2 linked regions of the Bremerella sp. P1 genome follow. The main gene of each other region encodes a partner of the protein of the gene in region 2 in a complex. Links are inferred from orthologs where the notes say so. Each region holds a gene or a part of one and is shown on either strand. Other genes may lie near its edges.

Region 1 (3,364 bases), 4.1 Mb from region 2 along the record:
CGTCGTACCAGTACATGGTAACCGGAGCACGACCGTTGAGTTCTGGGAACTCGAACTTGATGACCGACCACTTCGGATAGGTTTGGCCATTGTGACCGGACGATTCGGCTTCGACCGAGACTGGGTCACGCAGGTTCAATGCCATGAAGGCCATGTTGAACGTATGGCAAGCCATGTCACCGAGAGCACCGGTACCAAAGTCCCACCAACCACGCCACTTGAATGGGTGATAGGCGTCAGCGTATTCACGATAAGGAGCTGGGCCGATGAACATTTCCCAATCCAGGTGATCTGGAATCGGTTGTGCTTCTGGCTTGGCAACACCTTGTGGCCACACAGGACGGTTGGTCCAGACGTGAACTTCCTTCACGTTGCCGATACCACCACCTTGGATGATTTCAGCTGCACGACGAACGCCACGTTCAGCCGTACCTTGGTTACCCATCTGAGTAACAACCTTGTTTTCCTTAGCGATTTCGCCCAGGCGACGTGCTTCCCAGATGCTGTGGGTCAGCGGCTTTTGGGTGAAGCAGTGCTTGCCCATGCTCATGGCCATAGCCGAAGCAGGAGCGTGCGAGTGGTCTGGCGTACTGACGGTGACGGCGTCGACCTTGTCGCCCATTTCGGTCAGCATTTCACGGTAGTCGGTGTAGCTCTTGGCGTCGGGGAAGCGGACACCGGCCTGTTCCAGGCGTTCTTTGTCGATGTCGACGATCGCCACCATGTTGCCGGCGCGGCCAGCATCATTCGAGTCGCTCGAACCTTTACCACCGATACCGATACTGGCAAAGTTGATCTTCTCGTTAGGGGACTTCGTCTCTTGGGCCTGCACACCAGCAGCCGCCCAGAAGCCAGCACCGGCGGCAGCCGTCAGCTTCATGAAGTTACGACGATTCTCGTTAGAACGCATGTACTTATTCTCCTCGTTGATTTGCAAATCAGTTGCTTCTGGCGGGCCTTGTGCTCAAGAAAGAATTACAAAGCGAGAAGGGCCGAAGAAGCGGTAATTGGCGAAAAAGGAATGGCTGGATGGGAAACTAAGGTGGCAGGATAGGTCGGCAATCTGACCGCGTCCGTACGAACAGAACGGCCCCTTAGCATGCCGCCTAAGTTGTCAACTTAGCGATTAGATAAGGTTTATGCAATCAAACCCGGCACAAAATTACAAGAATCTGGTCCTATTTTCCAATGCAAAATCGGGAGAAGATCACGTCCAGAATGTCATCGGTATAGACCGCGCCCACAACTTCAGAGAGCTGTCCAATAGCGTAACGGATCTCAGAAGCGATCAATTCCTCGGACTGATAACCCGCGATACTCTCCAAACAGGTGGAAAGCGCCCCTAACGTTTCCTCGATCGCTCCCAGGCAGCGGATCGCTGAGCTGGGGACCAGGGCGTCCTCGGTTAATTCCAACTCCGTAAGTTTAGTCACAATGGCTTGTTGCAAAGTTTCAATGCCGGCTGCCGTCTTGGCGCTGGTTGCATACGAGGCGAATGCCGGACTGTTGGCGTCCGGCGAGTCGCATTTTGTAGCGACAACCAGGAGCTGGTCTGGCGGAATTCTCTGACTTAATTCACGATCCTGATCCGACATGCCAACACCGGCATCGACGCAGAGGATTCCGACGTCGCAATCTTCGGTGGCAAATCGGGTCTGATCCGCCATAAATTTTCGGATCTCATCACCATCCTCGAACGATTCGTGTCCGGCCGTATCGACCAATTCGAGTTCGATATTGTCCCAGTTCAGCTTGCGAGTGATGAAGTCGCGCGTCGTTCCTGAGATGGGCGAAGTAATCGCTTCGTCGGATCCGGCCAGGGCATTGAACAAGCTGCTTTTGCCAGCGTTGGGTAGACCCAGCAGCACTACCTTGGGTATCGACTGGTTGGTTGTCCGCGAACGAATCTGATCGCGCAGCTGCGCCAGCGAGTTCACGATGCTGGACACACGCTCCCGGAGTTCCTCCATCTCGATGAACTCGATGTCTTCTTCGACAAAGTCGAGACCTGCTTCCAACAGCGCTAACAGCTCGATCAAGTCATTGCGTGCGTTTTGCAGGGGACCCGACAGCCCGCCTGAGAGTTGTCGCAGCGCCGATTGAAATCGCTGCTCGCCGTGGGCGTCGATCACTCCAAGTACGGCTTCCGCCTGGGTGAGATCGAGTCGACCAGCCAGGAAGGCTCGCATCGTGAACTCGCCCGGTTGAGCGAGTCGTGCACCAGCGCGGCGCAAGCCAATCAGCACCAGGTCAGCGACTGCTCGGCTACCGAGCAGATGAATTTCAACCTGCGGCTGTTTCGTATAGCTGCGCGAGGTGGGCCAGATCCAGAAGTCGGCCGTCAGCGTTCGCTTGCCAGGTAGGCAGATCTCGCGCTGGACGACCTGCGAGCCGGTGACCGTGACCGCATCCGGCTCGCTTGTGATGCTCATCGCCAAGCGAACGGCATCTTCACCGCTCAGGCGAACGATCGACCTGCCACCGATTCCCGGCGCGGAAGAAATCGCGACGATCGTTTGTTCCAGGTCCATAGCCATGCAGCGTCCTCAAGGTCGCTACTTTTTCTTCTTCGCCTGGCGGACTTTCGGCTGCTTGATCTCTTCCTTCTTGGCCTCGACCACCACGGGGATGTTCTTCGGCTTGGGAAGCAGCTTCCGTTCGACGATACCCCAGATGCTGGAGGTGATGAAGTAGATACACAGACCCGACGGGACTTTAAAGAACATGACACCCATGAAGATCATCATGATGGTCATGATTCGCTGCTGCATCGCTTGTTGTTCGTCTTGCGGTGGAGGCATGAACAGCTTCTGCTGCACCAGGAACAACGAAACGGTCACCAGCGGCAAGATGTTGAGGTAAGGACCCAAGCTCGGGAAGCCGGTTGGACGCGAGAGGAACTCAGGCATCCAGTTCGCCCAGTACATCAATTGGTCAGGAGCGGCCAGGTTCGAACACCATGCCAGGCCAGGAATCAGCGGCGCTTGTCGCAGTTGGAAGTCGACCGCGAGTGCCCGGTAAAGTCCCAGGAAGATCGGCAACTGGATGAACATCATCAAGCAACCGCCCACGGGGTTGAAGTTGTGCTTCTTGAACAGTTCTTGCTGGGCTTTGAGGCGTCCTTCGGGGTCGTCCTTGTATTGGTCGCTGATGCGTTTGATTTCCGGAGCAAGAGCCTGCTGGATCTGCATGTTCTTGGCCTGCTTGCGGCTGATCGGGTGCATCGCACCACGCACCATCAGCGTCAGCACGATGATCGCCAGCCCATAACTTCCCAAGACCGAGTACAGCCCATGCAGCACGACCAACAGGATCGAGGAGACTGGGCTGAACCAACCGTAGTACTCGACTTTGCCGAGGCCAT
Region 2 (3,311 bases):
TTCGACCAGATCGACGTCGTCGTCAACGATCAAGGCCTTACGCTTGCCACTTTCCAGAGCATCGGTCGGGATGCCGTTCTCACGCATGAAGTTGTAAAGCTGATCACGCGGGATGCGACGAAACCGGCTGCCTGGGACGCGAAATCCTTTCAGTTGCCCCGAGTCGAAGCAACGAATAATGGTCTGTTGGCTGACCTTGCAGATTTTCGCTGCTTCACCGGTGGTAAAGACTGTTTTCATGTGCTGTCATCCTATCCCTAGCGTGTTTGGCTACCAATGCGATAAGTGAGTTTGGAGGCCGCCACGTTTTCCTGAGCATCCTCGCGCTCCGCGCATCCGTGTCAAACGAGTACATCCCGTTTAAAACTCTAATTTTCTGGAAGGTGTGTAATCGTTGCACCCCACGATAAATGAGTATTTCCGCTCTTCATCCGGATATACCCTGTTTACCGAATTTGCCAGATGCCGGAATTATACTGTCCTAGATTGCCACGTCAAGATTGATGTTGATGGCGTAAGTTAAGATGCGACAACAGTTTGTGACACAAAGTGAAACGCTGGCCAATATTTTGCCTAATCACAATCCAAAAGCTTTCAAGGGCAAGTACCCCGGAATTTGGGTACTTTTTGACTGCTTGCTAGTGATAGCAACCCTATCAATATCCCCAAGTTAGGAGGATTTTGCACCCATCCGACCATCGAGATAAACCAGTAGCAGAGCGATGTCAGAGGGGGTAATTCCACTGATCCGTTCGGCCTGAGCAACCGAGGTTGGGCGGATCTGACAAAGCTTCTCGCGGGCCTCAGTTCGCATCTGGGTAAGTCGCGTAAAATCGAAAGACTCAGGAATTCGTTTGTGCGAGAGCCGCTTTTGCCTCTCGACTTCGACCTGCTGACGAGCGATGTACCCCTCGTAGCGAATGTCGTAGGTGACCTGCAAAGCCGCTTCGTCGGTGATCTCTCGAAGCGACGGTGCTAGCTCGCAGACTTGTTCCCAAGATGAGTCATTACGCTTCAGGATGCTCGACAAGAGATTGCCTTGGTGCCGAGTGCTGCCCAGGACCTGCATTGCGACATCGATCTGCTGCTGCTTGTTCGTGAACGCTTCCCACCGCTGAGGCGGAATCAGGCCGCGTTCGTTTGCCAGTGGCGTCAGCCGGCGGTCGGCATTGTCTTGCCGAAGCATCAAGCGGTGCTCGGCCCGGCTGGTAAACATTCGGTACGGTTCGTCGACACCGCAGGTAACCAGGTCGTCAATCAGTACACCGATGTAAGCTTGCTCGCGGCCCAGTACCAACGGATCTTCAGCGCGACCTTCCAGGGCCGCGTTAATACCGGCCATCAATCCTTGAGCCGCCGCTTCTTCGTAGCCGGTGGTTCCGTTGATCTGGCCAGCGAAATAGAGCCCGGTTACATCCTTGGTTTGCAAAGAAGGCCACAGCTGATCGGGCGGGCAGAAGTCGTACTCGACTGCGTATCCATATCGCATGATCTGAGCGTTCTCGAGTCCGGGAATCAGCTTGAACATCTCGTCCTGAACGTCGCGCGGCAAGCTGGTCGAGATCCCGTTGACGTAGACTTCGCGCGTGTTGAACCCTTCCGGTTCCAAGAACAGCTGGTGCCGATCTTTGTCAGCGAAACGAACGACTTTGTCCTCGATACTCGGACAATAGCGAGGTCCCCGCGAATCGATCTGCCCGCTATACATCGGGGCGCGATGCAGGTTGGCTCGGATAAGGTCATGCACCTTTTCGTTGGTGTAGGTGATATGACACGGCATCTGCTCGAGATCGAGCTTTCCCGTCAGGTACGAGAAAGCTTGAGGGTCGTCGTCGCCTGGTTGCAGTTCCGTTTGTTCAAAGTCGATCGAATTGAAATTCAAACGAGCTGGCGTGCCGGTCTTGAAGCGATCTAGCCGAAAGCCGAGCCGATTCAGGGCGCTGCTAATACCACTGGACGTTCCCTCGCCCCCGCGACCGCCAGGCGTTTTGGTTTCGCCGGTGTGCATGATCGCGGAAAGAAACGTGCCGGTGGTCAGGACGACGCGTGGTGCGGAATAAATAGCCCCGCCATGCACGCTGACGCCGGTGATACGCTGTTTGCCATCAACTTCTTCGGTCAGTAGATCACTGACGATCTCTTGCCGCAGGTCGAGGTTGGCTTGATCTTCAACTGCCAGTTTGACCCAAAACTGGTATGCCTTCTTGTCCGCTTGAGCTCGCGGACTATGCATCGCGGGGCCCTTGCGGCGATTCAATAGTCGGAACTGGATGCCGGTGGCGTCGATTGCTTGACCCATGATGCCACCCATGGCATCGATTTCTCGTACGATCTGCCCCTTGGCAATACCGCCGATCGCTGGGTTACAGCTCATCTGAGCAACCGTATCGAGATTGGTCGTCAGCAGTGCCGTTTTGGCTCCCAGACGCGCAGCGGCCATGGCGGCCTCGGTACCTGCGTGCCCGGCTCCGACGACAATTACGTCATATTGATAACGACACTCCGACATCCAATCACCTTGCAATCAACCTGCTTTATGAGCGAAGCTTGTATTGTAGATGCCACCTTCGAGGTTCGCGAAGGGGCGGATTTCAAGTTTTCAGCGCGAAGTGTTCCGTTTTCAGTGATAGAAAGCCAGAACATTTGGCATCTGCGGGGCACCGCACCGCCGAATCTGAAAACTGAACACCTCAAACTGAAAACTATCCTATGCTCCTACGCTACCTCGTTTCCAACTTCCTCCAGCAACAAGGCCAAACGGTCGTGCGGGACTTTGTCTCGCAGCAGCTGGCCGAACACAATTCGGAGGAAACGGCCCCGGAAGATATCCCCAAGCCAGATGTGGTTGTAGTTTTTGCGTTGGGGGTAGAGTCCGCCGGATTCAAAGAGTCACTTGATTCCCCAACACCCGTGAAGATGGAGAAGCGAACGGTCACCGTTGGCAGGCTGGGCGATCGCGTCGTTGGAGTTGTCGAAACAGGCGTCGGGCGAAAGTCAGCCGCGGCCGCCGTGCGTGATGTGATTGATATCATCGGACCGAAGTGGATCGTATCAGCGGGCTTTGCTGGTGGGCTGGTTTCCGATTTGAAACGTGGTCACGTGGTCATGGCCAACTGTGTCGGTGATTTGGAAGGGAATGAAGTCAAGATTCCCCTCAACTTAACGGCAGAGCAAATCAAAGCGACGCAGGGGTTGGCCAGTGGCAAGCTACTGACGGTTGACCGCATCATCCGTACGGTGGAAGAAAAACGCGAGCTAGGTGACAAGCACACGGCCGTGGCGGTCGATATGGAGACCTTGGCAATCGCCCA

What was found. Proteins that work in one complex are often made in the same cells at the same time.
Region 1: the proteins of mnmG (region 2) and PSR63_RS23055 are in contact, whole or in part, in a solved structure (PDB 9HIP), measured with the Escherichia coli proteins. The link is inferred for Bremerella sp. P1 from one-to-one orthologs.

What each region holds. Positions count from the first base shown.
Region 1 is NZ_CP118164.1:5,567,121-5,570,484, forward strand. The notes cover bases 359-3,323. They hold PSR63_RS23055 (tRNA modification GTPase), read right to left. Parts: upstream 2,538-3,323; coding sequence 1,179-2,537; downstream 359-1,178. Other genes in these bases: PSR63_RS23050 (Gfo/Idh/MocA family protein), read right to left, coding at 359-910; PSR63_RS23060 (YidC/Oxa1 family insertase periplasmic-domain containing protein), read right to left, coding at 2,556-3,323. Outside these bases: more of PSR63_RS23050, read right to left, coding at 1-358; more of PSR63_RS23060, read right to left, coding at 3,324-3,364. UniProt on the Escherichia coli protein: Exhibits a very high intrinsic GTPase hydrolysis rate. Involved in the addition of a carboxymethylaminomethyl (cmnm) group at the wobble position (U34) of certain tRNAs, forming tRNA-cmnm(5)s(2)U34.
Region 2 is NZ_CP118164.1:1,438,874-1,442,184, reverse strand. The notes cover bases 91-3,002. They hold mnmG (tRNA uridine-5-carboxymethylaminomethyl(34) synthesis enzyme MnmG), read right to left. Parts: upstream 2,510-3,002; coding sequence 671-2,509; downstream 91-670. Other genes in these bases: PSR63_RS06055 (phosphorylase family protein), read left to right, coding at 2,710-3,002; PSR63_RS06065 (response regulator), read right to left, coding at 91-240. Also shown: more of PSR63_RS06065, read right to left, coding at 1-90; more of PSR63_RS06055, read left to right, coding at 3,003-3,311. UniProt on the Escherichia coli protein: NAD-binding protein involved in the addition of a carboxymethylaminomethyl (cmnm) group at the wobble position (U34) of certain tRNAs, forming tRNA-cmnm(5)s(2)U34.